DNA from 3 places in the Shewanella sp. SM55 genome. Region 2 is predicted to be linked to each of the others. Evidence: predicted binding sites of a transcription regulator. Region 2 holds the regulator's gene; each other region holds the start of a gene.
What was found. Region 2 encodes sigma-54, which starts transcription at its own class of promoters, with help from an activator protein. Its sites were predicted from a motif close to GTTGGCACGNNNNTNGNNT; they were not measured.
Positions count from the first base shown of each region.

Region 1: L5L91_RS06090 (P-II family nitrogen regulator) is a predicted target of sigma-54. The motif match lies at 6,751-6,769, and genes of this name have one in related genera.
Region 3: flhA (flagellar biosynthesis protein FlhA) is a predicted target of sigma-54. The motif match lies at 9,195-9,213, and genes of this name have one in related genera.

Region 1 is NZ_JAKKRS010000003.1:159,234-170,331, forward strand. It holds gene L5L91_RS06060 (zinc transporter ZntB) at 61-1,026, opposite strand; gene L5L91_RS06065 (YacL family protein) at 1,223-1,597, shown strand; gene L5L91_RS06070 (response regulator) at 1,689-2,318, opposite strand; gene narQ (nitrate/nitrite two-component system sensor histidine kinase NarQ) at 2,311-4,146, opposite strand; gene nrfA (ammonia-forming nitrite reductase cytochrome c552 subunit) at 4,372-5,775, shown strand; gene L5L91_RS06085 (hydrolase) at 5,930-6,472, opposite strand; gene L5L91_RS06090 (P-II family nitrogen regulator) at 6,816-7,154, shown strand; gene L5L91_RS06095 (ammonium transporter) at 7,165-8,415, shown strand; gene L5L91_RS06100 (hypothetical protein) at 8,594-8,932, shown strand; gene L5L91_RS06105 (tetratricopeptide repeat protein) at 9,060-10,253, shown strand; gene aroG (3-deoxy-7-phosphoheptulonate synthase AroG) at 10,595-11,098, shown strand, end outside.
Region 2 is NZ_JAKKRS010000015.1:12,781-23,878, forward strand. It holds gene mgtE (magnesium transporter) at 1-406, opposite strand, end outside; gene L5L91_RS17160 (HPr family phosphocarrier protein) at 663-938, opposite strand; gene rapZ (RNase adapter RapZ) at 925-1,779, opposite strand; gene ptsN (PTS IIA-like nitrogen regulatory protein PtsN) at 1,776-2,219, opposite strand; gene hpf (ribosome hibernation promoting factor) at 2,222-2,509, opposite strand; gene L5L91_RS17180 (RNA polymerase factor sigma-54) at 2,538-4,016, opposite strand; gene lptB (LPS export ABC transporter ATP-binding protein) at 4,124-4,855, opposite strand; gene lptA (lipopolysaccharide transport periplasmic protein LptA) at 4,852-5,406, opposite strand; gene lptC (LPS export ABC transporter periplasmic protein LptC) at 5,393-5,953, opposite strand; gene kdsC (3-deoxy-manno-octulosonate-8-phosphatase KdsC) at 5,950-6,501, opposite strand; gene L5L91_RS17205 (KpsF/GutQ family sugar-phosphate isomerase) at 6,501-7,478, opposite strand; gene mlaF (phospholipid ABC transporter ATP-binding protein MlaF) at 8,122-8,940, shown strand; gene mlaE (lipid asymmetry maintenance ABC transporter permease subunit MlaE) at 8,937-9,722, shown strand; gene mlaD (outer membrane lipid asymmetry maintenance protein MlaD) at 9,779-10,252, shown strand; gene L5L91_RS17225 (phospholipid-binding protein MlaC) at 10,264-10,926, shown strand; gene L5L91_RS17230 (lipid asymmetry maintenance protein MlaB) at 10,923-11,098, shown strand, end outside.
Region 3 is NZ_JAKKRS010000002.1:114,893-125,990, forward strand. It holds gene L5L91_RS03685 (chemotaxis response regulator protein-glutamate methylesterase) at 1-606, opposite strand, end outside; gene L5L91_RS03690 (chemotaxis protein CheA) at 627-2,876, opposite strand; gene L5L91_RS03695 (protein phosphatase CheZ) at 2,892-3,629, opposite strand; gene cheY (chemotaxis response regulator CheY) at 3,643-4,026, opposite strand; gene L5L91_RS03705 (RNA polymerase sigma factor FliA) at 4,074-4,787, opposite strand; gene L5L91_RS03710 (MinD/ParA family protein) at 4,780-5,661, opposite strand; gene flhF (flagellar biosynthesis protein FlhF) at 5,666-7,048, opposite strand; gene flhA (flagellar biosynthesis protein FlhA) at 7,060-9,159, opposite strand; gene flhB (flagellar biosynthesis protein FlhB) at 9,343-10,473, opposite strand; gene fliR (flagellar biosynthetic protein FliR) at 10,492-11,098, opposite strand, start outside.

The sequences.
Region 1 (11,098 bases), on a different contig from region 2:
TATAAGAATGAACGAAAACAACGCCAATCCTAATTGATTGGCTTTGTTGTGTTAAGGTGGCTATAACCACTTAAATCGATAAAACAGCGCCATTTGCAGGGCGACGAGTGAGATTAATATGCCGCAGAAGGTGGCGAAGGCCCAAGTGTTGTCCGCGCCCGGTATCCCGCCAATATTGACCCCAAGTAAGCCTGTTAAAAAGCCCAACGGTAAGAAGATTGCTGACACTAAGGATAAGAAATATAAGCGTTTGTTGAGTTGCTCCGATTGCTGACTGAGTAATTCTTCTTGAGTTACATTAGCCCTATCGCGCAGGGCATCGAGATCTTCAATGGTGCGGATAAGTTTATCGTTTGTTTCCCTCAGCTTGAGTCGCTCAGTATCTTTAAATAGGCTGAATTGCTCGGAAATCATTTTCGAGAATGCTTCGCGCTGTGGGGCTAAATAGCGGCGAATGGCTACAGTTTGACGGCGCAGTTCGGCGATATCGGTACGTAAATCTTTCACATTGCCTGAGACGACTAGTTCTTCTAAATCAGAGAGCTGTTCTTCCAATTTATCAATAAACTCGACTTTACGATTGGTCAGTCGCTCGCAGATTGCGACGATAAAGTCCCCCGTAGTTGTAGGCCCATTTCCTTCAAGGATCAGCTCGGCGACATCTTTGACCGACTGTAACTCGCGATCGCAGGTGGAAATGATCCGCTGTTTATCGGCATAAATACGCACGGCCACCATGTCTTCGGGAGCTGAATTGGGGTTGAGGTTAACGCCGCGTAATGCGAGTAATATACCTTCACCTGTAATCACAGCGCGGGGGCGAGTGTCTTGGGCGAGTAGGGCATCACTTTCGACCTTAGGCAGACCGCTATTGAGTATCCAGTGGCGTGCCTTTTTATTGCGATAGCGAAGGTGTAACCAGAGTAGGCCATCCTGAGGATCCCATTTTTCGATCTGTTCTAGGCTCAAGGTGGAACCCGCTTGGGCGCCGCTGAGCACTAAACTGTAGATAAACCCTTCGTGCATATCGCATTCCATTTAACTTTCAAAATCATCCAAACAAACTAACTGATTTTGTCATGAAAATGAAGTCAGTACTTATGCTTAACGACATGAGAAAAACGTAAATTGACATAAATTTGATGTGCTGAGGGATGCAAGCAACTTAGCCAAGGATAGGTTAAAATTAGCATTAGTAGGCTTAGATCAAAGAGACAATAAAATGGAATACGAATTTCGGCGTAACAGTTTAACTGGCACTTTTTTGGCTAGCTTTAGCATGGATCATGAAGTGCTTGGGCAATGGTTTACGGAAGAATTAGGGACTGAGTTAGCTAAAATTCAGCAAGTGTTGGGTGTGATAAAAGAAATTCAAGCCGATAAACGAGGTTCATGGCGTCTTGTTGGTAATGATTTTACCTTAGAGTTAGAGCGTGAACAGGCCCGAGTCTTTGCCAATGCCTTAGGCTTTGAGCAAGAATATGAATTGGAAGAGGCTATGTCACTCTATGATGCTGAGTCAGAAGCTTATTGTGGCCTAGAGGATTTTGAGCTGGCGCTATTGAGTTGGCAGCAATTTATTGAGAAAGGTTTGTAATCATTTATTTAATCTCTATTTGATAAAAACATAAAGGCAATCATGGGATTGCCTTTATTGTTTTCGCGATACCAAGCTCATTTTCGTATCTTTAATTATTAAGGTAGCGCACCGCCATTTCGGTTCTCGATTTAGCATTGGCTTTACGCAGTAGGTTTTTCACGTGCACTTTAACTGTGCCCTCACTAATGTGTAAATGCTCTGAAATCATGCGATTACTTAAGCCTTCCGCCAGTTGCTGTAGAATTTGCAGCTCCCTTGGGGTTAGGCTCGAAATCCATTCTTGTTCATCGGTCGCATCTTTAAGTTCGTAAAGGTATTCTTCGACTTCATCGCTGATCACCCTGTGGCCAAGCATGGCATTTTTGAGTTTTTCGAGCAGCAAATCTGGCTCAGTATCTTTGAGCAAATAGCCGTCGGCTCCAGCACGAAGTAAACGGATAACATCCTGTTTTGCATCGGAAACGGTGAGAATTACTATGCGTGAGGTAACACCTTCTTGGCGCATGGCGTTGAGGGTATCTAGGCCTGTCATGCCTTTCATATTCAGATCGAGTAATATGATGTCGGGTTCATCGGTGACCACTGCGGTTAATGCGTCTAAACCACTACCGGCTTCGCCAAATAGGCTGAAGTCAGGATCTGAAGCGATGAGCTGGCAGATGCCTTTGCGCAAGAGGGGATGGTCATCGACCACCAGTACGGAATAAGGTTTACCCATTTGAAGGCTCCTGTTGAGATGGGAAAATAAGCGTCACTCTAGTGCCACTTGACCCTTTGCTGTGGTGCACAAGGTTTAATGGGCTGTTAGGTTTGAGTGCGTCGTCTTGTGCATTGCATCCTTGCTCAGTCGTGGTTGTCATAGCAGGTTTAAATTTCTTTAAATCATTGTCGCTGAACACGACTTTACCTGAAAGCTTACTGGCTCGTTCATGCATTATACCTATGCCAAAATGTTGATCTCGTTCTTTTAAATGTCCAATACCTATGCCGTTATCACAAACATCAATATTGACCATACCCTCGTCATCCTTATAGCAATGGATGTTAATGAGGCTGGCCTCAGCGTGTTTGATGGCGTTTAACGTCGCTTCTCGCGTGATCTGCAGTATGTGGATGTGTTGCTTTGCCTCTAGCCATTGTGGCGCAAGTTTATAGTCTAAGGTTATCTTTATATTCGTCTTTGTCCTGAGTTGCTCAAGCATAGCCTCTAAAGCACTTTTTAGATCGGGTTCTTTAATTGTGAGCCTAAAGGTGGATAGTAACTCCCTGAGCTGCACGTAGGCAGTGCTTACACCTTCGTTGATTTCGGTTAGCTGCGCCTCAACGATTGGACTGCGGCAACTGCAATCTAAGTTTTTGCGTAATAAGCTAATTTGGATTTTTAGGAAAGATAGCACTTGACCTAAAGAGTCGTGCAGCTCTCGGGCAATTACGCCACGTTCCTCCATTAGCGCCAGTTGCTGTCTTTGCTCTGTGGCATTGTGGATCACGATTGAGCGCGTCAGCATAATTGCGAAATTGTTAAACAAGGCGATATTGGGTGTTTGAGCGGCAATTAACTCTAAATAGCCTAAATTAGCCTGCTCAAATTGCAGTGGAAAACGGGTGCTCTCTTGAGTCATATCTGGCCAGCCGCCATCGGCCTCAATCACTTCAAGCTCTTGCTCGGGATACTGGATAATGAGTCTTAGGTAGTCGAGTGATTCATAGCCTTTTAACTGATTCAGCGCCGCCTTGAGCGCCTTATAATCGAGTTTATTCGCGTTTAATGTCAGTAGGTTATCATATAAGAATGCCAGCTCGTTGTTGGCCCTTGTCAGCGCTAAGGTTTTTTCTGCTACCTGCGATTCTAGGTTGCCATAAAGCGTCGCGAGTTCCTTAGCCGTTTTTTGTAGGGCATGGGTCAGCGCTGTGAGTTCAATATATTCGGTCTCGGGCATTTCAATTTCAAAATTACCTTTAGAAATGGTATTCGCCGACTCCATCAGTTTTTGCAGTGGGATCACCACTTTCTTCTTTGTAAAACGCACGGCCACAAAAGCGATAATGAGCATGACGCCTAAGCCTAATATTTGGCTGGCGGCAAGGAGCCTGAGTTTAAAGGCGGCGTAGTGCTCCATCTCTAGCACCAGTAAATCTATGGTATCAACAAAGTCCTTCAGTGAGGCGACATAATCGCGGGAGTTTTCTTGTTCTATGTAGTGTTTCATCACCAGCCATTTATCGATGACAAGCTGATATTGAGCGGCAATTTCTGGCGGACTAAACCAACTTTCCGAGGGCTTTAACGTGTCGGAATAGAGCGTATTTTCGAATTCGGTGATTTTATCCTGCGCAGCATCACTGCCTGAGTTGGCGTAAAACATTAACCGATAGCTTTGCATCCTCAGCGACCCTGAGGCATTAATCGCCTTGGCGTCGCCTAAGCTGTAGGACAAATTGATGATAGCAAAAGTCGATAAACTACTAGAGAGCAGAATAAGTACTAACATTAATCCTAAGATTTTTGAGGTGAGACTACCTCGTTTCATTAATCCGCTGTTCATTTTGATGGCCGCTGTTATGGCACTTTGCAGTGGTTTTTACATTAGAAAATAATGTAATACATTAACAAAAGTATAGAAATGTGAACAACAACACCTTTACATTTTGATCTAGCGCAAACTTCAACCTAGATACCCCCTAAGAGGTATATTTTTAGCAGGGTTAAATCACTAAGTTTGACCATGGAGATGTCGTGATTTACAACAATAATGCAACACGGAGATGAGATGATGAAGAAGATGACAGGTAAGTCCTTTGCACTGAGTGCACTGGTTGCCGCCAGCTTCATGGCAGCGGGCGCAATGGCGAGTGATAAAACAGAGCCTCGCAACGAAGTTTATAAAGATAAATTTAATAATCAATACAGTAGCTGGCATGATACCGCAAAGAGTGAAGAACTAGTGGATGCACTTGCACAAGATCCTAATATGGTGATCTTATGGGCGGGTTATGGTTTTGCTAAAGATTATAATGCACCACGCGGCCACATGTATGCGGTAACTGACGTACGCAACACGCTACGTACAGGTGCACCCGCTAATGCGGAAGATGGTCCTATGCCGATGGCATGTTGGAGCTGTAAGAGCCCTGACGTACCTCGCTTGATTGAAGAGCAAGGCGAAGATGGTTACTTCAAAGGTAAGTGGTCAAAGGGTGGCCCTGAAGTGACAAATACCATTGGTTGTGGTGATTGCCATGAAAAAAGCTCTCCAAAGTTACGTATTTCACGCCCTTATGCAGACCGTGCTTTTGAAGCTATAGGTACACCTTTCAGCAAAGCGTCTAAACAAGATAAAGAATCAATGGTATGTGCTCAGTGCCACGTTGAGTATTATTTTGAGAAAACTGACGACAAAAAGAATTTTGTTAAATTCCCTTGGGATATGGGTACAACAGTTGAAAAAATGGAAGTCTACTATGACTCAATCCAATTTTCTGATTGGACACACGCCCTTTCTAAGACACCAATGTTAAAAGCCCAGCATCCAGAGTATGAAACGTGGAAAATGGGTATTCACGGCATGAATAATGTGAGTTGCGTTGACTGTCACATGCCAAAAGTGACCAGTGCTGAAGGTAAGAAGTTTACCGATCATAAAGTGGGCAATCCATTCGACCGTTTTGAAGAAACCTGTGCAACTTGCCATAGCCAGACTAAAGAGTTTTTGGTTGGCGTGACTAATGAGCGTAAAGCCAAAGTCAAAGAAATGAAGTTGAAAGCGGAAGAGCAATTAGTCAAAGCACACTTTGAAGCAGAGGCTGCGTGGAAAGCTGGCGCAACTGAAGAAGAAATGAAACCCATACTGACAGATATTCGCCACTCACAATGGCGTTGGGATTTAGCGATTGCTTCCCATGGTGTTGCAGCTCACGCACCGGATGAAGCATTGCGTATTCTGGGAACTTCGGTAAGTAAAGCTGCTGATGCTCGTGTTAAGTTAGCGCAATTACTCGGTAAAAAAGGCATCACAGATCCTGTTGCGATTCCTGATATCTCTACTAAAGCTAAAGCACAAGCAGCCTTAGGTATGGACATGAAAAAGATGAATGCTGAGAAAGAAGCATTTAAGAAAGACATATTACCTAAGTGGGATGAAGAAGCGAAAAAACGCGAAGCCACTTATAAGTAGGTTTTAATCAATCGCGGTTGAGTTTTCGATATGAGCTAACCCCTCATGCAAACAAAAGCCCTCGCTGACTCAGTGGGGGCTTTTTTATGGAAAAAATATCGAGTAATGTCAGGCGTTGGTCATGCTGGCTGAAGAAATACCACGGGCTAAGTCGCTATTTGATCAGTTTTAATAATGCCCTAAAGCGCTCGCCTTGGGCTTGATGTTGTAATTCAAATAATAGCGATTCCACGTTAGTTAATAAGGCGCCTCTGGCCGTCATCATCTGAATACCCAGTTTTTTATTATCGGCACTGCGTGACGAGACGCCATCTGCGACGAGATGCACCGAATATTGCTGTTCGATAAGGTCACAACAGGTTTGGTAAACACACACATGGGTTTCAATACCCGCGAGTATGACGTGTTTGCGATTCGTCTTAGTTAATGCCTTTGCAAACGCGTCACAGTGCCAGCCGCTAAAATGCTGCTTGGCAATGGGTGAGCTGGTTTTCGCAAGTAAAGTTTGCAGCTCAGGGCTAGTTGCTCCGAGTTTATCGGGTAGCTGTTCTAACCACAGTATTGGAATTTCAAATAATTGTGCGCCTTGGATTAAGGTCTGTAGTTGTTGATGCAGCTTGTCACTGTTATCCATGATTTGTGCAAGTTTTCCTTGCACATCGACGATAACGAGAACACATTCTTCTGGTTTTAACATCGGGCCTTCCTTCTGCGCTTGATGATTGTCTTAGTGATGATCTTCGCTTTTGTCTAAGAACTTGTGTTGTGATGCTCAGATTTCATCTCGTTTTACGCTTCCCCCAGTAGACCCTAATTTAACCTTGTTACCAATAGGCCTAAGGTCGAATAGCTGTCGCACTTAAACTGCTCACTAAAAGAGTGCATCGCACCAGTTAGTGCTCGATTATGGTGCATTTTTAACCTTAAAAAATAGTGTTAAATAATTTAAACCAATAATAATCAATAGATTAAATTGTTGGCCTAATGATTGAATTACCTTTGATACAAGTTAATAACAATCGCGTTTTTTGGAGGTCAGGATGAAACTAGTCAGCGCTATCATCAAGCCGTTTAAGTTGGATGATGTCCGTGAAGCTATCGCCGGAATTGGTATTGAGGGCATGACGGTGACCGAAGTGAAAGGTTTTGGCCGTCAGAAAGGGCATACAGAGTTGTATCGCGGCGCCGAGTATCAGGTGGATTTTTTGCCAAAAGTAAAACTAGAAATTGCCACTAAGGCTGAAAATCTCGACATGTTGATTGAGGCAATTACCACTGCGGCCCATACGGGGAAAATTGGTGACGGTAAGATCTTCGTCGTTGATTTAGAACATGCTATCCGTATCCGTACGGGTGAACTTGATACTGAAGCGCTATAAGGGGCTGACAATGGAAGAATTAACGAAATTAGGCGGCACAGTCATTGAACTACGCTTTGCACTCGATACCTTTTACTTTTTGATTTCTGGCGCTTTAGTCATGTGGATGGCGGCGGGATTCGCTATGTTAGAAGCGGGTTTAGTTCGCTCTAAAAATACCACTGAAATTTTAACTAAGAACGTTGTGCTGTACGCGATTGCCTGTGTGATGTATCTGTTGGTTGGCTACAACATCATGTATGTGGATAACACTGAAGGTGGCTGGTTACCGTCAATTGGCACCTTAATTGGTTCGCAATCAGCAGATGCGAGCCATGCATTAGAATCTGACTTCTTCTTCCAAGTTGTATTTGTGGCAACGGCGATGTCAATTGTCTCTGGTGCTGTGGCGGAACGGATGAAGTTGTGGGCTTTCTTGTTCTTTTCTGTGGTGATGACAGCGGTTATCTATCCAGTAGAAGGTTATTGGACTTGGGGCCAAGGTTTTATCGCTAAACTGGGCTTTGTAGACTTTGCTGGTAGCGGTATTGTGCATATGACGGGGGCGACCGCGGCGATTGCTGGCGTAATATTACTCGGTGCGCGTAAGGGTAAATACGGGCCTAATGGTCAAGTGAATCCTATTCCAGGCTCTAACTTGCCAATGGCAACCTTAGGTATGTTTATTCTGTGGATGGGCTGGTTTGGCTTTAACGGCGGATCGCAATTAATGGTGTCGGATGCGGCGAATGCAAGCTCAGTGGCGAAAGTGTTTGTGAATACCAATACCGCAGCGGCTTTTGGTGCTATCTCTGCGCTTATCGTGTGTAAGATGATTTGGGGTAAAGCGGATTTGACCATGATCCTTAACGGTATTCTGGCTGGATTAGTGGCAATTACGGCAGATCCTCTTTCGCCTTCATTGTTAATGGCGGGTGTGATTGGTTTAGTGGCGGGCGGTGTGGTGGTCTTCTCGATTGTGGGCTTAGATCGCATTAAGATCGATGATCCCGTCGGTGCGATTTCAGTACATGGTGTGGCTGGTTTCCTTGGTTTAATGTGTGTGCCATTATCCAATGCCAATGCAACTATTACCGGACAGTTGACGGGTGCAGCGATCATTTTCACTTGGGTATTCTGCTCATCATTTGCTGTCTGGTATGTGATTAAGATAACCATGGGGATCCGTGTTACTGAGGAAGAAGAATACAACGGTATGGATGCTTCTGACTGCGGTATTGATGCCTATCCTGAGTTTGTTACGGTCAAAAATGCGGGCTGATTAAACTTGCACATTAATGCGTGATTCACCTTGATGCTTAGCTTGGATCGAGGGATAGTGAAGCAGAGCCTAGGCTCTGCTTTTTTATGGGTAATCACTGTGATTGAAGTTTTAGCACAGGGTCATAAGCTTAATTACTGAGCAATTCTGTTTTCTTGCATAAATTAAGGAGTGTTCTATGAGCTTGAATATAAAAACAATAGGTCAATTTTCGCGACTAAGTCTTATCGTCATTTCTGGCTGGATATCGGTTTCTGCCTTTGCAGGAGAAGTGATCGTTAATCGCTCAAGTGAGCCTGTCGATGCCTTTGCCGTGCGTGATCAAGTGCTCAAGGATTTTGAATGGCAGGAGTCACTTCGTCGCCAGCAGCAAATCCAAATTCTGCAGGCTTTACCCTCAGGTTGCGTTACGGTCATGAAACCCTATCGACATTTTACCTGTGGAGAGCATAACTATCGGCCGTATGATTATCAGCAGCGTGAGTTATACATAGAAGTTGACCGACCTTCGCAATAGTTAATTCGTTAAATTATTTGCAATTATTTTCAATCGATCGCGATTATTATTTTTTGTAACCATTTTATGTCGTCTTTTTCGCCATTTGTAATAAGCTCAAATAGGAGCTAATGGTGTGGGAGGACGTATGTCGAAACTATTCCGAGCCGTATACTTGAGTACGATCTTGAGCGTTGTATTCAGTCAATTGTTTGCTTGTAGCTCGACGACCATTGAGCCTAATCCGTCGGATCTTGAGTCGTTACTTGCCGATTCACTGTTTACCCTTGTGGCCGATATTCCTTCTGTTGCGGATATTTTTTATCTGCCACCCGAGGTCGTAACAGACGTAAAACGTCGCTATGGAATATACACTTTGTCACACAATAACAACATGTTAGCCAATGAATGGTTAGCTAGTTATATCAATGCGAGTCAAACCAATAGCGCTAACATTGATTTTCGATATAAAGATAATCTGACCCAAATTGCCCGTGAAACCTATGCCCAAAGGGCGGGTAATTGCATGTCTTTAGTGGTCATGACTTCTGCGTTAGCGGACATATTGAATGTGAGTGCTGAGTATCAAGATATTGCGATAGAACCCGTATGGGATAAGCAAGGTGATTTCTATTTAATCAATGGGCATGTGAATTTACGCTTACTTCCACCTGAAAACGCACATTCAGTTTATGTGTCATCTACCGCAGTTTTAGTGGACTTTATGCCAGAGCGAGCTCTACGGGGATACGGTAAAACCCAAGTGGATCGGCAGACCTTAATCAGCATGTTTTACAACAATATGGCGGCAGAGTCTTTGGTGAACGGTGATTTAGACAGGGCCTATGCCTTGATTAAAGTGGGTTTAAAAGTCGGCCAGTTTGTTCCTTCACTCAACACGCTCGCCATTATTTACCGGCATAAAGGTGATGAAAAGCGGGCCGAACAGGTTTATCGCTATGCACTCAAGTTTGATGCGAAAAATCTGACAACGCTTTATAACTTAGCCTTGATTTTAGGGGAGCAGGGGCGGCTTGATGAATGGGCCGAAATTAATAAAGTGCTTGAATTAGCGCGAATACGTAATCCCTATTATTACTATGACATGGGGCAGCAAGCCTATGATGAGCATCAATACGATGAAGCCTTGGCTTGGTATCAAAGGGCGTTGGCAAAAGCGGATTATCGTCATGAGTTCTTCTTCGGTTTATCTAAAACCTACTGGGCGCTGGGGGACGAAAAGCGTGCCAAACTGAATATGGATAAAGCCTTGGCTTTGAGCCGAGATGAGTCAGAGCGTCAACGCTATCAGAGCAAGTTACAAGTCATGTTACAGCATTAGCATTTGCCCGCTCTTTTCTATACATCAATTAAGCTTATTACGGGTAAACATCTTTGCTTGCTAACATAGGGCGCCTAAATACACTTGCAGCAAATATGTTTATTCCTTTTTATCCGCCATATTCGATTTTGTTCATCAAGGCTGTGAGTTAGCTGGCATATTTGAATTTTGATTTTTTTAAAATATATTAAAACAATAAGTTATATTTGATTTTTTGAAATGGAGACAACTTGGTTGCATTGGCGCCTGAGACTCGATAAATTGAACCCAGTATTGCAGTTGAGATCCCTTATCGCAGCGATAGAAATAGCCTAAAACACCAGCGTTGGAGCAGTAAAATTATGTATTACCAAAATGATGACGTTCGCATTAAAGAAGTAAAAGAGTTACTTCCACCTATCGCGATTCTTGAACGATTTCCTGCTTCCGAAAAAGCCTCTGCGACTGTGTTTAATGCGCGTAATAGTATCCATAATATTCTGGCTAAGTCTGATGATCGTCTCTTAGTGGTGATTGGCCCTTGTTCTATCCACGATCCCAAAGCTGCGTTGGAATATGGACAGCGTTTGGTCTCACTGCGTGAACGTTATAAAGATCAACTCGAAATTGTGATGCGAGTGTATTTTGAAAAACCAAGAACCACAGTGGGTTGGAAGGGGCTGATTAACGATCCTTACATGGATAACAGCTTTAAACTCAATGATGGTTTACGCACCGCCCGTAAATTATTAGTGGATTTGAACGACAGCGGTATGCCAACCGCGGGTGAGTTTCTTGACATGATCACCCCACAATATATGGCTGATTTAATGTGCTGGGGAGCCATTGGCGCCCGTACGACAGAA
Region 2 (11,098 bases):
GATAAGATAGAGCTTGTTCTACCCTCAGGCGATTTTGCTCCGTCATCGACTGCAACACTTGTTTGTAAACGGCGTCGGGAAGACTTCGCAGAATATAGGCGAGATCGTCGGTGTCCATGCTTGCTGTCGCTTTCGCGACTCGCTCAGGGCTCATGCTGCGGATCAGTGGGTCTTTGAGCTCTTCACTCAACTCATCGAGTATGTCGCCTATTTGTTCCTGATCGATGAGCTGCCACAATACTTGTCTGGCACTTGGCGGTGATGATTCTAAGATCAGCGCGATATCTGAGGCGGCCATTTTTTGCAGCATATTGCGCACGTGTACGAACATGCCGCTGCTAAGCGCTTGGTTTAACTGGTCAAGACTATGTCCGGTGTGATCGTTTTCTGCATTATCTACGGGCATTTGTCCTCCATTGTGCGGCAAATTGGTTTGAGATCTTAGTGTTGGGCTAGGATTTTACGGTGACTAAGCGTCAGTCGATGACACAGATTAAGACGGCTAAGGTAAGGTTAAGGCCAGCGCCAGCGCAATGACCGCTAGTGTAATCGCCTGTGGCTTGTATCGTCGAGCGACAAATGTTTTGCCATGTGTGAATGGCAAGTTTTTTAAACTAGACATGAAGTGAAACTAACGATGAAGTGCTTAGTGTGAAGTGAAACTAACAGGCTTCGTCAAACTTAGCGTCGATTAAGGCACAAATGGCATCGAGAGCCGGCTCTGCATCTGGGCCTTCGGCGATAAGCTTGATGGTCTTACCCATGCCAGTTTCAAGCATCAGTAAGCCAAGTACACTGGCGGCCGATGCTTGTTTATCGCCTTGGATTAAGGTGATGGTCGCATCAAACTCGGAAGCCAGTACCACCAACTTAGTGGCGGCACGGGCATGTAAACCGAGCTTATTACAGATGGTTATCTGACGTTCAAGTTTTGGCATTATTGAGCTCTCGATGACGGGCATAAACTTTATGTTTACCGTTACTAAAGCGTTTGGCCAATTGCTCTGCGACGTAAACCGATCTGTGCTGTCCACCTGTGCAGCCAATGGCTACCGTTAAATAACTGCGATTGTTACGCTCGAGGTGCGGCAGCCAAGTCTCCAGTAAATTTTCGATTTGCCAGATGAACTTATTAACCAGTGGTTGACGATTTAAGAACTCAGCTACGGGTTCATCTAAGCCAGTCAATGGCCGCAGCGCCAACTCCCAGTGGGGATTGGGCAGGAAGCGCACATCGAACATAAAGTCGGCTTCGGTGGGCATTCCGTGCTTAAAGCCAAAGGACTCGAAGTTGATCACGAGTTCTTTATCGACACTACCAAGGAGAATTTGTCTGACTTGGTCGCTTAAATCATAGATATTCAAATTCGACGTATCTATGTAGTGATCGACCAGTTTTGACATAGGCTCGAGCAGTTTCCCCTCCAGCTTTATCGCTTCTTGCAAAGAGACTCGGCTCTTCGACAAAGGATGCAAACGGCGGGTTTCGCTGTAACGCTTGAGCAGAATTTTATCGCTGGAGTTAAGGAAGAAGCTCGTTAACTCAGTATCTGGAGGTAGGCTAGCGAGTTGTTTTACTAAGACCTTATCCTGCTCAGGCATGTTACGCACGTCGACACTGATGGCGACGAGATCGTTACTGCCTTTGAGTTGCTCAAGCAAACTGCCAATCAATGGCAAGGGAAGGTTATCGACACAATAATAGCCGAGATCTTCGAGTACCCTAAGGGCGACAGATTTGCCTGAGCCTGAGCGGCCCGACACTATGACCAGTTTCATCCAGTGATTACCTGATAGAGTTCCGTTTCATCATGCGTCTTGCGTAATTGCTTTAATATTTGCTTGTCGCTCAGCTTTTCGGCCATGCAAGACAAGGTACTTAAGTGCTGCTGACATTGGTCTGCAGGCACCAGTAGTGCAAATAAAATATCAACAGGTTGCTTATCGATAGCATCAAATGCTATCGGCTCTTCACACTTAATTAGTATGGCAATGGGCTGATCTATATCGGCTAGTCGACCATGTGGAATGGCGATGCCGTTACCTATACCTGTGCTTCCCATCTTTTCGCGCGCCACTAGGCTTTCGAATATCTCTTGAGATGAGAGGGTCGGGTACTGGGCAGCGACTAAGTCGCTGATGAGTTCCAGTACCTTTTTCTTGCTGCCCGGAGTGGCGCAGGTAGTGCACTCCGGCCGCAGTATGGTACAAAGTTCCATTATTAGTGTTTTGTTAACTTCTCTTTGTGTTTAATAACCTGACGGTCAAGCTTGTCAATCAGGGCGTCTATAGCGGCATACATGTCAGCATGCTCTGAAGTAGCAAAAACTTCACCACCTATGAGGTTTATTCTCGCTTCGGCAATCTGTTGCATTTTCTCAACATTGAGCACAACGTGCACATTATTGATCTGTTCGAAATGGCGTTCAAGTTTTGAAAACTTTTCTTCTACATATGCACGTAACGATTCGGTAATTTCGACATGGTGTCCACTTAGGTTTATTTGCATAGAAACGTCCTCCGATATCCACTGTAGGTTATAAACTTTTACGCTGATTAGAAGGTGGAATAAGCATAGCCTCTCGGTACTTCGCAATGGTTCTGCGGGCTACGTTGATCCCTTGTTCTGCCAGAAGTTGTGCCATCTTACTATCGCTTAATGGTTTTTTCTGGTTTTCCGCTGCCACCAGTTTCTTTATAAAGGCTCTGATTGCTGTGGATGAGCACTCACCACCATCGTCAGTACCGACGTGGCTAGAGAAGAAGTATTTTAGTTCAAAAAGTCCCTTAGGGGTATGCATGTATTTTTGAGTTGTGACCCGTGAGATGGTGGACTCATGCATTTCTACCGCTTCGGCAATATCGTTAAGCACCATAGGCTTCATGGCTTCTTCACCATACTCAAAGAAACCTTGCTGATATTGCACTATGCAATTAGCAACTTTAAGCAAAGTATCGTTACGGCTTTCTAAGCTCTTAATAAACCATTTAGCCTCTTGCAGATGGCCGCGAATAAATTGGCTATCGGCTTGGTTTTTGGTACTGCGTGCCATAGAAGCATAATGTTGATTTACATTGATTTTTGGCATGCAGTCAGGATTAAGCTCAACGACCCAGCGGCCATTTTTCTTCGACACAGACACATCTGGGATAACGTATTCGTCATTATTGGGCGTGATCAACAAACCTGGGCGAGGATTGAGGGTTTGGATAAGTGCTATACCATCCCTTAATTCATCTTCTTTTAATTTAGTCTTACGCATCAATAACCTAAAATCACGGGCGGCGATCAGATCTAAATGATCTTTGATCAGCATACGGGCGTTTTCTAGGTTGGGAGTATCAGCGGCGAAATGCGACAGTTGGATCAGCAGGCATTCACTTAAATCGCGGGCGGCAACGCCTATGGGATCAAAATGCTGAATACGCTTGAGTACGGCTTCGACTTCGTCAAGCTCAACTTCAGGATTGCCCATGGCTTCGAGAATTTCTTCAGTGCTTTGGGTGAGATAGCCCTGATCGTCGATGGCATCAATAATGGCGGTGGCAATGGCTAAATCGGTTTCAGAAAACGGCGTGAGGTTTTTTTGCCATTCTAAGTGTTCGTACAAACCTTCACTGGTCTCGCCTTGGAAGGGCATATCGTCTTCACGACTGCCGCCGGGGCCTGAGTTTGGGGAGGCGGTAAACACTTCATCCCATGTGGTGTCCATGGGGAGCTCATCGGGCATGGATTCTTTGGTTAGCGACTCTGCCGTATCTATGGTGGAGCTGTCTTTTTCTGGTGGCAGAGTGCTAGATTCACTGAAATCCGTATCGGATAGCGTTTGGTTTACAGGGGTTTTAGTGGCGTCGAATTGATCCTCTTCCAGCTCGAGAAGGGGATTAGAATCTAATGCTTGCTGGATCTCTTGCTGCAGTTCTAATGACGACAGTTGCAACAGACGTATAGCCTGTTGTAGTTGTGGCGTCATGGTTAACTGTTGACCCAGTTTGAGCTGGAGTGACGCTTTCATGTTACCGCTGATCCCTACGTTATTATTGTTGGATGAGGTCGCTTATTATCATTTTGAGTGAAGCCCAATGGCGGTATAAATTGCCTCCATTGGCTTCGCTCGATTAACTATAGCCTGAATTGTTCACCTAAGTACACAGCCCTAACTTGCTGATTGTCTAAGATCTCTGCTGGAGTTCCTTCGGCAATCAGGTTTCCGTGACTCACAATATAAGCATGTTCACATACATCTAATGTCTCGCGGACATTATGGTCTGTGATCAGTACGCCAAGGCCGCGACTTTTGAGTTGTTCGATAATCTTCTTGATGTCGATAACCGAAATAGGATCGACGCCGGCAAACGGTTCATCGAGCAAAATGAACTTAGGATTAGCGGCTAAAGCCCGCGCAATTTCGACGCGACGACGTTCGCCACCCGACAATGACATGCCTTGGCTGTCACGGATGTGGGTGATATGAAACTCTTCGAGCAGATGTTCTAGTTCTTCTTCTCGTTCTTCGTTTTTAAGTTCTTTACGAGTTTGCAGTACGGCCATGATGTTGTCATGAACAGTTAGCTTACGAAAGATACTGGCTTCCTGCGGTAAGTAACCTATGCCTTTGCGGGCACGCAGATGCATAGGATCTGCGGTTAAATCATCATCGTCGATAAAGATATGCCCCTTATCGCTCTTCACTAGCCCGACAACCATGTAAAAGGTCGTGGTTTTACCGGCACCGTTTGGACCGAGTAGGCCAACGACTTGACCGGTTTTTACCGTCAGACTGACGTCTTTAACCACTTGGCGACTCTTGTAACTTTTTGCCAGATTTTGTGCTCTTAAGGTGATTTGGGTCATTTAGAGTCCTGCTTTTTTACAGGTTTATCCGCTGGAGCATCTGATTTAGCATCATCTTGATAGTTTTCTGGCTGAATAATAGTGATCACGCGATCGTCACCACTGCCAGTACTCTCGGCCATCAATTTCTGTTGAATCATGTTATAGCGGATTAAATTGCCTGTAACTTGGCTACCCGCTTGATCTAATGACGCCATACCTTTCAGAGTTAAGGTGCGGCTTGCCATATCGTAACGAATTTCTTTCGCGCTCGCCGATGCAGGACGGCCATCGTCTAATATCTGGCTATACGTAGCAGGGTTGCCTGTGGCGACTAAAGTTTTGCTATTTTCACCTTCAGCGGAAAATGCACGCAGTTCATTTGCTTGGATTTTTATTGAGCCTTGGGTAACTTCCACCGGACCAAAGAAGATGATCTGGTTGTTTTTGATATCCGCAGTTTGGCTCACAGCTTTAATTTTGACTTCTTGCTTTAAGTCGCCCACTTTCGCGAAAGCACTCATGCTCATAATTAGCATTAGGCTGGCAAGTAATATGTTATTTTGCTTCATATGTTCCTACTACCTGACTGGTCAATTGCACTTCTTGCGCGTTGAGGTCGGCATAAAGGCCTTGGCCTTGAATATTAAAATCTTTCCCTGTGACGTAAATGGTACGGTCAGAGGTCATTATCATAGTGTTGAGATCGAGTTCCAGATAACTGGTGGACAAGGTCTGAATCGGTTCTTCTGGGCTAATGGCATCGATAATAACATTATTTTCTAATACAACCTTGCCAGTTTCCTTGTTTAGCTTGCCCTGATCTGCCCTGAGCTGCCATTGTGCTTTACCTTGGTCTGGATAAACAAGATAAACAGGTTGAGTAAAGAAAGTTTGATTCGTTGAATCATAATGTTCCATGTGTTTCGCCGTCACACGGCTATTCACTAGTCCTTGCTCATTGAACTCAACACTGCGCAGATCTTCAACGATGAAATCTGGGGTATTTTGATCTTTTACTCTGTTATCGGAATCACCGCTGTGTTTGTTCTGGACCTGCCAGTAAAGCGCTAGTGCGGTTCCAAAAAAAGCGATAATCGCGAGTGTCACACGACTCATATACTCATTCCATGGGCCGAAGTGAATTTATTTTGACTTAGGAGTAACAGATCTGTGAGTTCACGCAGTGCACCGTGGCCACCATTGAGCGTAGTCACAAAATGGGCGTGTTGGCGTACATAGGGGTGGCCGTCAGCAACACTGACCGCTAAACCGACGACATTCATCACGGGGAGATCGACAATATCATCACCGATATAAGCCACTTCTTCTGGGGTGACACCATAAAGTGCGAGCAATGCTTCATAGGGCTCGAACTTATTGTCTACGCCTTGGTAAATATGGGTAACACCAAGGGCTGTCATACGGTTTTCAACGATTTTAGATTGACGTCCTGTGATCACGGCGAGGTTGAAACCGCTGGTGAGTAGTGATCGCACGCCATAGCCGTCGCGAGTATGGAAGGCTTTGAGCTCTTCGCCGCTATTGCTCAAGTAAATACGGCCGTCGGAAAACACCCCATCGACGTCACAGATTAACAGTTTAATCTTTTGCGCGCGTTGCCACACATCATCACTGATTGGGCCGTAAAATCCTTGCTGTGGCATTAAATGACTCCTGCTTTTACCATATCGAGCATGTTAAGAGCGCCAATAGGATGGCGATCTTTATCGATAACAATTAATCCGTTGATATTTTTTGAGTCCATCACTTGCAGTGCTTGGGCGGCCAACACATTATCTGTGATCGTGACGCAGTTACGGGTCATCACATCGGCAATGGGCGTCGTGCGTAAATTCACTTCGGCATCAATAACGCGGCGTAAATCACCGTCGGTGAAGATACCAACCAGCTTGCGCTGATCATCGATAATCGCCGTCATGCCTAAGCCTTTCTTGGAGATTTCGTACAGAGCTTCTGTGATGCAAATATCGTGGTTGACGAGCGGTAAGTCATCACCGCTATGCATGACATCGCAGACTTTTAACAGCAACTTACGTCCTAATGCACCGCCAGGATGGGACATAGCAAAATCATCACGGGTAAAGCCTTTAGCTTGTAGTAGCGCAATGGCGATGGCATCGCCCATCACTAAGGTTGCTGTGGTACTTGAGGTTGGGGCAAGTCCAAGTGGGCAAGCCTCTTCTGGGACTTCAATACATAAATGCACTTTAGATAATCGCGCCATATTCGATTCGGGTTTACCCGTTACCGCAATAACAGGCACGCCCATACGTTGGATGACTGGCATTAAGGTGAGGATTTCACTCGACTCACCAGAATTTGAAATCGCTAAAATCACATCGTTATCGGCCAATACACCCAGATCGCCGTGGCTGGCTTCCCCCGGATGCACAAAAAATGCGGGCGTTCCTGTGCTGGCGAGGGTGGCAGAAATCTTATTGCCGATATGGCCCGATTTGCCCATTCCCATGACAATCACTTTGCCTGTGCAGTTGAGGATCAACTCGCAAGCCTCTGCAAATTCAGCCGAATCAACATATTGATAAAGATTGTCTAGGGCTGACTTTTCAATGTCGATAACTTTACAACCCCATTGGCGCAGTTGTGATTTGTCTACCATGTCTATCTCTCTTTTTGCATTGTCTTTGTCGCCCCATTGATGGGATTGGAATAGCACAATTTGGTACGCGATAAAGATGATATGTAATAGGCTTTCTGCCAAGTATTAGTTTGTTTTCAGACAATTTAGCTTATGTCTTGCTGTGGTTAATTACCGAAAACAGCAAAACAATTGCGGAAGGCTAGAGCGATTGATCCGACTCGTCAAGTTCAGCTGCGTTAGCTATTCATGCACAATAACGTGTTTAGCGGCAGAAGGCCTTGAGCAATATCATCGTCTTTGTCGTTTATTTCAATGGATTTATCCCATATCGCAGCGGGTATTACCCTATGGGATGCCTCTATTGCGCAATTGCGTATCGACTCTCCCCGATAAACGTGGGCGAAGAGTGAGCTAAGTGCGAACGAATTAGCCAATACTGCCAATTCTGCAACTAGGTTGAAAACATTAAGTAACATTTTACCTGTGCAGAGTGAAAACTTAGGGCGCATTTTCGCTGTAAATGAGGCAAATTGAAAGTATCGCAGGGCGATAGTGTCGATTCGGTTGTAGGTTAAAGCGCAATTACGTACAATTTGCGGCTCTTCGATTGGTCAGTCTCGGAAGACTAGGATCACCTCATTTGCAAATGTCGGAATCAAGCATGACTCAAGAACAAACGCCGTTGGTTGAGATCCGTAATTTGGGGTTTAGCCGCGGTCAGCGTGTGATATATGAAGATATTAGCCTGTCCATTCCAAGGGGCAAGGTGACGGCGATCATGGGGCCGAGCGGCATAGGCAAAACGACCCTGTTGAAATTGATTGGCGGCCAATTAACGCCTGACCATGGACAAGTGTTATTCGACGGTCACGATATCCATGGCGTGAGTCGTAATGAATTATTTAGTCTGCGTAAGCGGATGAGCATGCTGTTTCAAAGTGGCGCGCTGTTTACCGACATTAATGTGTTCGATAACGTGGCGTTTGCGCTGCGTGAACATTCTGGACTGCCTGAAGACATTATTCGCACTATCGTGTTGATGAAGCTTGAAGCCGTTGGTTTACGTGGTGCCGCTCAGATGATGCCAAGCGAATTGTCCGGTGGTATGCAACGCCGCGCCGCATTAGCTAGAGCCATAGCGCTTGAACCTGAAATGGTGATGTACGATGAGCCTTTTGCAGGGCAAGACCCAATATCGATGGGCGTGTTAGTAAAGCTTATTCGTGAGTTATCCGATGCGCTGAATCTGACTTCAATTGTGGTGTCCCACGATGTGGATGAAGTGCTTGGCATTGCCGATTATGTATATGTGGTGGCTGACAAAAAAGTCATCGCCCATGGTACCCCTGAAGAATTAAAGTACGCTGATAATCCGCAGCTGAAACAGTTTATTCAAGGTGCTCCGGACGGCCCTGTGCCGTTCCATTATCCGGCAAATGATTACCAGCAAGAATTAATGGCAAAAGGAGTTGGCAAGTGAAGTTAATCGACAGTATTGCCGACTTAGGCCGCAGCGCGATTGAGTTAGTGCTCGGCTTTGGCCGTGCAGGCCTTATGCTGTGGGGCGCGATTTTTCGCTGGCCACGCGTGCGTAAAGGTTTTCCATTATTAGTGCGCCAGATTTATGTGGTCGGTGTGCAATCTATGGTGATTATTTTAGTCTCAGGACTCTTTATCGGCATGGTGCTCGCACTGCAAGGCTACAACATCTTAGTTGGTTTTGGCACTGAAGAAAGCTTAGGTCCTATGGTGGCGCTCAGTTTACTGCGTGAGTTAGGGCCAGTTGTTACCGCGTTATTGTTTGCGGGACGGGCGGGTTCAGCATTAACCGCTGAAATTGGTTTAATGAAAAGCACTGAGCAGCTTTCCAGTTTAGAAATGATGGCGATTGACCCATTAAGGCAGATTATTGCACCGCGCTTTTGGGCTGGAGTGATCAGTATGCCATTGCTGGCGTTGATGTTTACCGCTGTAGGTATTTATGGCGGGCACCTTGTTGGCGTGGAATGGAAAGGGATCGACAGTGGTGCGTTTTGGTCGATTCTGCAGGCGTCTGTCGAATGGCGTCAGGACATAGTTAACTGCTTGATCAAAAGTGGTGTGTTTGCCGTAGTGGTCACTTGGATTGCGTTATATCGCGGTTATCAAGTGATCCCAAATCCGGAAGGCATCAGCCGTGCAACGACCCAGACTGTCGTTCAGTCGAGCCTCGCTGTATTGGCATTGGATTTTTTACTGACAGCCCTGATGTTTGGCCGCTAACGGAACACTGCGGATTTCGACACAGGTTAGATGGATTAACAGAGTGGTAGCTGAACATGTTGACACGAAAAATTGAATTATTAGTGGGTGTGTTTCTTTTAACAGGATTGGCCGCTTTTTTGGTCTTAGTCTTTAACGTCGCCAATATTGAAGTGAAAAGCAGCGATAGCACTTATACCATACAAGCCAATTTTACCAACATTGGTGGTTTGAAGGTGCGTTCGCCAGTCAAGGTTGGCGGTGTTGTCGTTGGTCGAGTGAGCAGCATAGATTTAGATCCAGTTAAGTTAGTGGCTGTGGTCACATTAGTGATGGACAAGCGTTACGATAAATTCCCTGAAACCAGTAGTTTAGCCATTTTGACTTCGGGTTTGTTGGGCGAACAATTCTTAGGGTTAACACCGGGTTTTGTCGACGATGATGTCAGTATGCTGAAAGATGGCGATAAGATTGACGACACTCGCTCGGCATTAGTGTTGGAGGAGCTGATTGGTCAGTTCTTATATAGTATGGGTTCGAAGGATAAATAGGGGTTACCGCTATGTTTAAAAACTTATCTCGTTTTTTATTGCCGTTAGTGATGGTTTTAGGGGCAACGAGCGCAGTCGCCGCTGATGTGGTTGTCGATACGACAGATCCGTATGCCATGGTGAAAGCCGTTGCCAATAAAACCTTCGATCGTTTTCACAAAGATAAAGCATTAATCGATGCAAATTCAGACCATTTAAAGGTGATTGTTCGTGAAGAACTCATGCCTTATGTCGATTATAAATACGCTTCTTATAAGGTATTAGGCCAATATCTTAAGGATTCAACTGAAGAGCAACGCAATCGTTTCGTCAATGCTTTTGAAGGTTATTTAATCTCTACTTATGCCCAAGCCTTTACTGAATATACTAATCAAAAAGTGGAATTCTCACCTGGGATTGATTTCAGCAAAGAGAAAATGGTCGATGTAAACGTGCAGATCATCGAAGCCGGTCGCCCACCGATTAAACTATTGTTTAAGGCGCGCCGTTTAAAGGATGACTCATGGAAGGCATTTGATTTAGTTGCCGAAGGTGTGAGCTTACTGTCTTCTAAGCAGTCGGAAATCTCTAATCTAATTCGCCAACAGGGTATCGATCCCGTGATTAAGATGCTCGAAGATCGCACTAAAGAGAAAGTGGTCATGAAGGCTAAGTCTGGGAAGTCACAGTCGTGATTGAATTTGTGCAACAGGGGACAGTTTGTCATCTCAAAGGGCGCATAACCCAAGCCGATGTCATTACACTTTGGCCACAGCGGCAACAACTGCTAAATGAGTCAACCCAGATATTGTCTCTGTCTGGGCTCGAATACAGTGATAGCGCTGGCATGGCATTTTTGCTGGCGTT
Region 3 (11,098 bases), on a different contig from region 2:
TTGCAGCGCAACCGGACCACCAGTAGATGTACCGATCAGCAATAATTTATACTGCTTACCACTTGCACGAATCGTCGTTGCCATTGACGTTCTAACAGGAGCTGCGACAGGCGTATGAGCCGATATACTCGTTGTACCTAAAACGCTACCTGTTGGACGCACACTAGGTGTTGGCGCAACCACAGGACGTGCAATCGGACGAAACATTCTGCGTCGTCCCAATGCCTTAACTCTTTGTTGCAACAATAAAATGGCATCATCTTTGTTGGTCGCAATATCTTCAAAACGTTTAGGTAGAAAATCTAATGCACCAGCATCTAAAGCGTCTAACGTTGCTTTAGCGCCATCATGGGTTAAAGAAGAAAACATCAAGATCGGAGTCGGACACTTAGCCATGATTTCACGAACAGCAGTAATACCATCCATGACAGGCATCTCAATATCCATAGTGATAACTTGGGGATTAAGCTCAGCAGCCAACTTCACCGCTTCGGCCCCATTTGAGGCCGTCGCGATAACTTCCAGTTCAGGATCTTGATTGACTATTTCACTAACACGTCGTCTGAAAAAACTTGAGTCATCAACGACTAATACTTTAATGGCCATTCCATTCCTTAGCTTGGAAACTAATTCTTACTTTTCGCATAATGCTTTAGCAATCCAGGAACATCTAAGATCAGTGCAATACCACCATCCGATGTAATTGTCGCACCAGCCATCCCAGGTGTGCCATGTAACATAGCGCCAAGAGGCTTAATAACGACCTCTTCTTGTCCTATTAAGGCATCCACTACAAAACCAATTTGCATCATGCCTAATTGCACGATAACCACATGACCATGCTTTTTATCGCCATGTTTAAAGGTCGTTTTGTTTCTATGTAGCCAGTGTTCCAAATAGAACAAAGGTACGGCCTTATTACGCACTATGACAGTCAATTGCCCATCAACAATATTGGTTTTTGTGAGATCGAGATGGAAAATCTCATTCACGCTAGATAGAGGTAATGCGAACACTTGTTTAGCGACATCGACCATTAAGGTTGGCATAATCGCCAGTGTTAGCGGTACTTTAATCTCAAGTATCGTTCCCTTACCTTTCATGGAATCAATATGTACAGTGCCATTCAGCTGGGTGATACGAGTTTTTACCACGTCCATCCCAACACCACGGCCTGAAATATCTGAAATCTCAACTTTAGTTGAAAAACCTGGTGCAAAAATCAAATTATAGGCTTCGCTGTCTGTCATCCGCGAAGCAGAATCTTCATCGAGCACACCACGGTTTATGGCAATTTTTTTGAGTTTTTCAGGATCCATGCCTGCGCCATCGTCTTCGATTTTCAGCAGTATATGGTCGCCTTCCTGACTTGCAGATAAGGTAATCGTTCCCGTTCTTGGCTTACCACTAGCTTCACGCTCATTTGGCATCTCGATACCATGGTCCACAGAGTTACGCACTAAGTGGACGAGTGGATCGGCAAGCGCTTCAACGAGGTTTTTATCTAAGTCAGTTTCTTCACCGACCATGATCAAATCAATTTCTTTGTTTAGTGTACGAGCAAGATCACGTACCACCCGAGGGAAACGACCAAACACTTTCTTGATCGGTTGCATACGGGTTTTCATCACAGCGCCTTGCAAATCGGCAGTAACGAGATCTAAGTTCGCGAGAGCTTTCGACATCTCCTCATCATCACGGCTGATGCCTAAGCTCACCAATCGATTACGCACTAACACTAACTCACCCACCATATTCATGATCTGGTCGAGTCGTGCGGTATCTACACGTACTGTTGTTTCACCCTGAGGCACATTCGCAGAGCTAGCCTTAGCAGGTGCTTTATCGACAACCGCAATTTCCACCTTAGGTTTTGCAGCAACGACTGGAGCAGGAGCTGGTACTGCGGCTTTAACTGGCGCAGGAGCATGTGGTGCAGCAGTAGGTGCTACAGTCGAAATGGGTGTCGTAGGCGTTTTAACTTCGGCTTTCGCAGGTGCTCCGCCTTTCCCATGGAGTTCATCGAGTAATCGTTCAAACTCATCATCGGTAATTTCATCAGCATCTACAATCGGTTGAGGCGCAGGTGTTGCCACAACCTTAGGCTTAACAGGCACTTCAGCCTCAGCTTTAAATTTACCTGAGCCATGAAGTTCATCCAGTAACGCCTCGAACTCATCATCAGTGATGTCATCACCTGATGTTGAAGGTGTTTTAATTGGTGCAGCAGGCTTTGCAGCAACTGGTTCAGATACAAATGTGGTAGCAGCGACCGCAGGTCCCTTTCCTGAACCATGAAGCGCATCCAATAAAGCTTCAAATTCAGCATCATTGATATCATCGATACTTGAAGACGTATTTTCAATGGAAGATGAGTTATCACTTATATCAGCAGGGATTTCTTGAGGGGTAGGAGTATCAATAATGACTTCAACAACAGGTTCTGGCTCTGCAACCTTGGCAGAAGCGACTTCAGATGGCAAAGGCGCACCTGAACTGAGCATTTTAAGTCTCGCTAACAAACTTGAATCGGCGGGATCTTGTTGCTCGCCCTGCTGGGTTTGCGCAAACATGGTATTAATTGCATCAACAGCCTGCAAAATAATATCCATCAACTCTGCGTTAACGCTACGCTTGCCTGTCCGCAATAAATCGAAGGTATTCTCAGCCTCATGACAAACATCAACCATGGGAGTTAAGCTAAGAAAGCCAGCACCACCTTTAACGGTATGAAAACCACGGAAAATGGCGTTCAGCAAGTTAGTATCATCAGGATTATTTTCAAGCGCAACGAGTTGCTCTTGCAGAAGCTCTAAAATTTCACCGGCTTCGATTAAAAAGTCCTGGAGTATCTCTTCATCTACATCAAAGGCCATCAAATTGACTCCCAGTTAGAAACCCAGACTCGATAGAAGATCATCCACTTCGTCTTGACCCGTTACCACATCTTGACGAAGCTCGGCATTCATTATCGGGCCTTCTGCTTCAATATTATTTTTCTGAGCAATCTGACTTTCAATCATAGGTTGCTCACCAAATACCGTCAGCATAGAAACCAGATTACTTTCTACTTCCATTACTAGATCAATAACACGACGTATTATTTGTCCTGTTAAGTCTTGAAAATCTTGCGCCATCAAAATTTGATTAAGCAATTCACGTAATCGAGTCGAGTCATTTGCACTACGAGACATAAGGTCTTGTACATCGTGACAAAGGCCCTTAAATTCAGTCAGCGCTATCTCGCGTCGCATTAATCTGTCCCAAGATGGCATGACATTTTGAATATTTACGGTCACGGCATTAGCCAAAGGTAAACATTCTTCAACCGCATCCATGGTTTTATTTGCAGCTTGTTCGGTCATGTCAATAACGTAATTTAAACGTTGCTTGGCATCGGGGATCTCTGTATTGGCTAATTCAGCAAGACGATTATCAACTTGAAAATCCATCAGCGCACTATGAAGTTGCCGAGTTAATTTACCTACTTCTTCGAATAATTCTCGTTGCAGTGGAGCAGCAAGCTCCCGAAATAAATCATCTGCCTGACTTTGCTCACCTGCACTTAATAATTCAACTAAATGCTGAGCTTGCTCGAGCGTGATGAGCCCTGATGTTTGTGACTTCATAGCTCATCCTTGCTCAAGCGAGTCGTTCGAATATTTTATCTAACTTCTCTTTCAGCGTTGCAGCGGTAAAAGGCTTAACCACATAACCATTCACTCCCGCTTGAGCGGCAGCAATAATCTGTTCACGTTTTGCTTCAGCAGTTACCATTAATACGGGTAAATGCTTTAGCGAATCATCAGCGCGAATTGCTTTTAACAGATCGATTCCTTGCATACCAGGCATATTCCAATCTGTAACAACAAAATCAAAATCCCCCTTTTGCAACATCGGCAGGGCTGTTGAGCCATCGTCTGCTTCTTGGGTGTTATTAAACCCCAAGTCTCGCAACAAGTTCTTGATGATACGCCTCATTGTCGAAAAATCGTCAACAATGAGAATCTTCATATTCTTGTCCAAGGTTTCCTCCGGTGAGCTGACATTCTGTGCTCGATTAATAATTATACTTATGTCCAGTGCTTGAGTTTAGCTTTCAATCGCAACATTGCCTGACTTAATATCTGGCTAACCCGCGATTCACTGACTTCAAGAATGGCGCCAATCTCTTTTAAATTCAATGCTTCATCGTAGTACAGGGATAACACTAATGCATCTCTTTCAGGCAATAATTTAATTGCCTCAACCAGAGCAGAATGAAATTGGTTCTCAGCTAATGCTTCAAATGAATCATCATCGGACCGATCACTCACTGTAAGTATATCCTGAGATACGCCTAAATCTTCTATCCCTATGATTTTTCCGACAGAAACATCGTTAAGAATATGATGGTACTCATCGAGCGTCATATCAAGTTTTTCTGCAATTTCTGTGTCGCGTGCATCACGGCCCAGTTCTTGCTCTAACTCATCAATAGCGTGTGCAACCTTACGATTGTTACGATGAACGGAACGAGGGACCCAGTCGCCACGACGAATTTCATCTAACATGGCTCCACGTATGCGTATGCCGGCGAAGGTTTCAAATTTCGCACCCTTGCCACCATCAAACTTGGATGATGCTTCTAGTAACCCCATCATCCCAGCTTGGAGTAAATCATCTAACTGCACAGATGCAGGTAGTCTGGCGAGTAAATGATGCGCAATTCTTTTAACCAACGGAGCATACTGTTCAACGATCGACGATTTATTGTCTAAACAAGTATACGCAGCGGCTTTATTCACTCGTTTTTTCCTCTTGAAAATCTGGTCGTTGTACTAAACGCTCAACGAAAAACTCCAAATGCCCACCAGGTTGCTGCGGCACAGGCCAGCTCAAAATTTTATTTGCCAATCCTTGATAAGCAATTGCCGCTGGTGATTTAGGATAAGCTTCAACCACCAATTTTTGTTTACGAACAGATTTACGTAAGTTTTCGTCAAATGGAATCGTGGCGACTAATTCAAGTGCAACATCTAAAAATCTGTCGGTCACTTTACTGAGTTTAGCAAATAATTCCATACCTTCGCGTAAACTACGCACCATATTGGCAACTATTTTAAAACGGAACACGCCATGCTCACGGCTGAGAATTTTAATCAGGGCGTAGGCATCGGTAATCGAAGTGGGTTCATCACAAACAACGACTAGCACATCCTGCGAAGCACGTGAGAAACTGAGCACCATATCTGAGATCCCAGCAGCAGTATCTACGACTAGAATATCAAACTGAGTCCGCATCTCACTAAATGCACGGATTAATCCAGCATGTTGCGCCGGGCTTAATTCCACCATCCCCTGTGTTCCAGAGGTGGCTGGTACTATGCCTATCCCCTTTGGACCACGAACGATAATATCGTCAAGCTCTGCATCACCAGAGAGAACATGGGAGAGGTTACGCTCGGCACGAATACCCAGCATGACGTCGACGTTTGCTAAGCCAAGGTCAGCGTCAAGTACCAAGACACGCTTGCCTTTTTCGGCTAATGCCACAGCAGTATTAATAGAAACGCTGGTTTTACCCACGCCTCCTTTACCACCAGTGACCGCGATTACTTTCACTTTTTCGTTATAGGGTTGATTCATCATACGTAAACCACTTGCTTGATCCAGGGTCATAAATCTACTCAAATGCACAGGCCATATTATCTGACCACGCTGTGTCTTGTAATGATTGTTGTTCTGTACTATCTAACGCTGCGAGTGCCTGCTGGGCTAAATCTAGGGTATCCGCAACTTTCATATCTTCAGGAACTCTTTGTCCATCAGTAATATAACTTAATGGTAATCCGTTTTGGATCAACACACTTAATGCCCCTGCTAACGACACAGATTCATCGAGTTTTGTGAGAACGACACCAGATAGGGGAATGCGTTTAAAATGATTGACTGCATCTTGCAGCACACGGCGCTGCCCTGTCGCAGACAGTACCAGATAACTGCGGATAGGTATCCTGCTATTTGCAGTTAAATTATCAAGTTGCTGGTAAAGGCGCATATCTCGCTGTCCCATGCCAGCCGTATCTATCAATACTAGCTTGCGATTCCTAAACTGATAGAGAATTTGCTCTAATTCATTTAGATCATGAGCTTGCTTTACTGGGCAGCCCATTATTTTGCCATAAGTTGCTAATTGCTCATAGGCTCCGATGCGATAATGATCTGTGGTAATTAAAGCAACATGTTCAGCACCATGATGTGCCGCAAAACGGGCAGCAAGTTTAGCTAATGACGTTGTTTTACCAACCCCAGTAGGACCAACTAATGCAACCACTCCGCCCTGCTTAACAATGTCATCGCCCTGATTATCAAGCATATTAGCAAGACTTTGTGGTAATGCTCTGACTAATTCAGCCGGCGTATAATGCTGGCTCAGCGCGGCTAATTTATTCGCAACCGCAGGGGAGAATTCAGCCTCAAGCAATTTGGCTTCGAGCATAGCACCGACGGGATCGATGCGTTTTTTATGTTCCGTCATCAAGGAGGATACTTGATGTGTCAGTAAATTACGCAGTGATGCTAATTCATCACGCATAGCTTCAATATCAGCACTTTGTTTCTGTGATGTTTGTGGCTTTTTATCAAACGAGGAAGGCACTTCACGACGTTCTGGTTTCACAGCTGTAGGGGCTTGTAAGCCCTTAGCCCATGCAGGTAACTCGGCATCAACTTGCTGATGTGACATTTGTTGATTCAAACGGCTTTGCTGCTTCTCAAGTAAGGCTTGTAATGAGTCTGCAGGTGCCGCTGGCTTAGCGCGAGTTTCTACACGGACTGGCTGCTTAGCACCTAGGGACACGAGATCGTCGCTCACGTCCATAAAGGTCGGTGCTGGCGCAGTGGCTGCAGTTTTCGCTTTAGGTTCGTCATAGTCAACGGCAGCGACAATTTCGATGCCACCGTTCACTTTTTTATTTGACATAATGACGGCATCTGAGCCGAGTGTTTCTTTCACTTGGGCCAGTGCGGCGCGCATGTCTTTGGCAAAAAATCGTTTAATCTTCACTTATGCGTCCTCTACTGGCCGACTGCAGATACGATACGTATTTGCTTCTCATCAGGTATTTCTTGATATGAAATGACTCTGAGATTAGGAATAGTATGTTTAACAAAGCGTGACAGCGTCGCGCGTAACATACCTGACGTCAACAATATGGCGGGTTGTCCGACCATTTCTTGCTTCTGAGCCGCATCGGCAAGGGACTGCTGCATGCGTTCTGCAAGACCGGGTTCAATATTAGGACCATCACCACCGGTTGCTTGCATTGACTGATGCAACATCTGTTCCAACTCTGGCGCCAAAGTAATGACGGGGATTTCGAGCTCTGGGCCTGAGATTTCCTGAACTATCATACGTTTCAAAGCGATACGTACAGCGGCAGTCAAGACTTCAGTGTCATTGCTCTTAGTGCCATATTCTAACAAAGTTTGCACTATAGTACGCAAGTCTCTAACTGAAACCCCTTCATTTAATAGGTTCTGCATCACTTTTACGACATGTCCTAGTAGCATGATATCTGGAATAAAGCCATCAACCAGCTTAGGTGAGTGTTTCGCAAGCATATCCATCAGTTGTTGCACTTCTTCGTAACCTAACAACTTAGCAGCATTATTTGTGAGTAATTGACTAATATGAGTTGCAACAACCGTCGCAGCATCGACGACGGTATAACCTAGTGTTTGTGCGTGCTCACGTAACTCAGGGGCGATCCATACCGCTTCCAGGCCAAAGGCGGGATCGCGCGTTTCGATACCATCGAGTTTGCCATAGACTTGACCAGGGTTGATCGCCAATTCGCAATCATGACGAATATCTGCCTCTCCGACGACGACGCCCATTAATGAAATGCGATACGCATTAGGTGATAAATCTAAGTTATCGCGAATATGCACCGCGGGCACTAAGAATCCTAATTCCTGAGACAACTTTTTACGCACGCCTTTAATGCGGCTTAGTAACTCGCCACCTTGGCCCTTGTCTACCAGAGGGATCAAACGATATCCAACCTCAAGACCAATAGTATCCACATGATGTACATCGTCCCAACCTAGCTCTTTAGGCTCTTTATCTTGTCTTTCTATTGGACCCGATTTCACTTGTTCTAGCGCTTTAAGACGTTTGTTTTCATTTCGTTTATAAACAAAATAAGCTGCACCAGCAGTCATAAAGGCAAAGCTTAAAAACGCCATGTGCGGCATACCAGGAACAATACCCATTACAAACAGGACTCCGGCGGCGATACCCAATGACTTATGACTGTCAAACATCTGACTCATCATCATTTGGCCCATATCACCTGACTCGTTTTGACGAGTCACCATCAAGGCTGCGGCGATTGACAATAATAGACCAGGGATCTGCGCCACTAAACCATCACCGATAGTCAGTAAGGTATAAATTTCAACCGCTTCAGAGAAACTTAAGCCATGCTGCACAATCCCTATGATGAAACCACCTACGATGTTGATCACTAAGATCATGATACCGGCAATCGCATCCCCTTTAACGAATTTGGACGCACCGTCCATCGCACCATAGAAATCGGCTTCACGGGTCACTTCGGCACGGCGTATTCTCGCTTGATCTTGGTTTAAGGTTCCAGCATTTAAGTCAGCATCGATTGCCATTTGCTTACCAGGCATAGCATCCAAGGTAAAGCGGGCACTGACTTCTGCGATACGACCAGCACCTTTAGTCACCACCGCAAAGTTGATGATAATCAAAATGATAAATACCACTAGACCAACGGCATAGTTACCACCGATCACCACAGAACCGAAGGCTTCAATCACCTTACCCGCGGCATCACCGCCATTATGACCCTCAAGTAAAACCACACGAGTAGAGGCAACGTTGAGCGCAAGACGTAATAATGTCGCCACCAGTAACACAGTTGGGAAGGCAGCAAAATCTAAGGGTCTATCTGTATAAATGGCCACCAGTAATACGATGAGAGCTAACGCAATGTTGAATGAAAAGAGTATGTCTAATAGAAATGGAGGGATAGGTAAAACAATCATGGCCAATGCAGCAAGCACAACCACCGGCGTGCCAATGCCTTTAAAAGTGCTGAGCCTAATTTGTTTTACTTGACCAAGAGTCGCTTTAACATCCATTCGCTATAACCTAAACTTTGACGTGTAATAGCATGAAGCAAAAAACGCGCCAACAAGATTAAAGCCATTAATGAAGGAAAGATATGTACTGTGACTGATTGATATACATAAAATTAGCCATAAAAAAACAAATGAACTTGACATCATCAGCTTTACCAATGACTACCATCTGAGACTAGTGGTTCAATATTTCAATTCATCTGGTATAGGTTGATTAAGTGGGACTGGAATAGGTTTACGACCGCGTCCTTTTTGATATTGGCGCAGCTGGAATACATAAGCCAAAATCTGTGCGACAGCAGTAAACAAACCTTCAGGGATCTGCTGGTCTAACTTAGTCGTATGGTAAATCGCCCTTGCAAGTGGTGGGGCCGAGACAATCGCAATATTGTGCGCGCGGGCAATCTCACGTATTTTAAAGGCCACATCATCAACACCTTTCGCTATCACAAAGGGAGCTGCAGAGCGCTGCACATCGTATTTAATCGCAACGGCAAAATGCTCAGGGTTAACGACAATCACATCGGCATTTGGCACTTCAGCCATCATACGCCTTTGTGCTAGTTCACGTTGCATCTGCCGTATATGCCCTTTCACCTCAGGTTTACCCTCAGTGTCTTTATATTCATCTTTTACTTCTTGTTTGGTCATCTTAAGTTGCTTGTTGTGATTCCAAATTTGGAACGGCACATCGATGACGACAATAAACAAAATCGAGGAACATAACAGGATAAACATCCAAACCAACAAATCTAATGCATGGTAAACATTACCAGGAAGATGGTCGCTAGACAGCAACATGATGTCATTGAAATAGAAGCTTAATAAAAAATAAGCAGAAAACGCTACTACAGAAAATTTTGCAATGCCTTTGGTGAGTTCAACCAGAGCCTGTACGCCAAACATACGTTTAAAACCAGCAAGGGGACTCATTTTACTGGCTTTTGGCATCATAGCTTGGGTCGAAAAATTGATCCCACCAAGAGAGACGTTACCGATAAACGCAACCACCACAATCAGTAGCATAATTTTAGCCATGGGCCAGGCTATTTCACTCGCAACAACACCCCACACGTTGAACATTTCATTAGTATCAAAAATTTGCGCCCTATCCATGGTAAATACAATTTCAAACACCCGAGTTAGGCTAATGGCCAAACTTGGGCCTAGCATATAAAACCCACATGCCGCCGAAATCAATACCGCTGCAGTCCCGAGTTCTTTCGAACGTGCAATCTGTCCTTTTTCCCGTGCCTGTTCTAGACGCCTCCCCGTGGGTTCCTCTGTACGTTCGCCACTTGATTCTTCAGCCATGGACTTCTCCTAATCCCATCATATCAAGCCATCAGCGTTACATTGGAGCGCTAACATATCGCAAAGCAGCACTTGAGCCGTCGACCATACTTCATCGAAGTGTGCCATTACCGGTGTTAGGGTTAACCACAGAATAAACAGTCCACCAATCATAGTGATCGGAAAACCAATAGAGAAAATATTCAATTGCGGCGCGGCGCGGGTCATGACTCCGAAAGACAAGTTGACTAATAACAAGGCGATAATCGCAGATATCGACATAGTGAGTGCCGCACCAAACATATATGACCCCCAATCAGCCAGCGATCGATAACTTGTCAGTGTTAAGCCTTGATTAGAAATCGGCAAAGTTTCAAAGCTTGCCACTAGCATACGGATCATCAAAAGATGGCCGTCCACAGCTAAGAAAATCAATGTCGCCAATAAAAGGAAAAAGTTACCAATAACGGGTGTTTGTTGGCCAGAACCGGGATCAACCATAGAGGCAAAGCCTAAACTGGTCTGCATACCAATGATCTGTCCGGTGAGCACAAAGACTTGCATCACCATTTGAGTCACAAATCCCATGGCAACACCGATAATAATTTGCTGCGCCGTGATGAATACTGCGCTTAACGAAAATAAA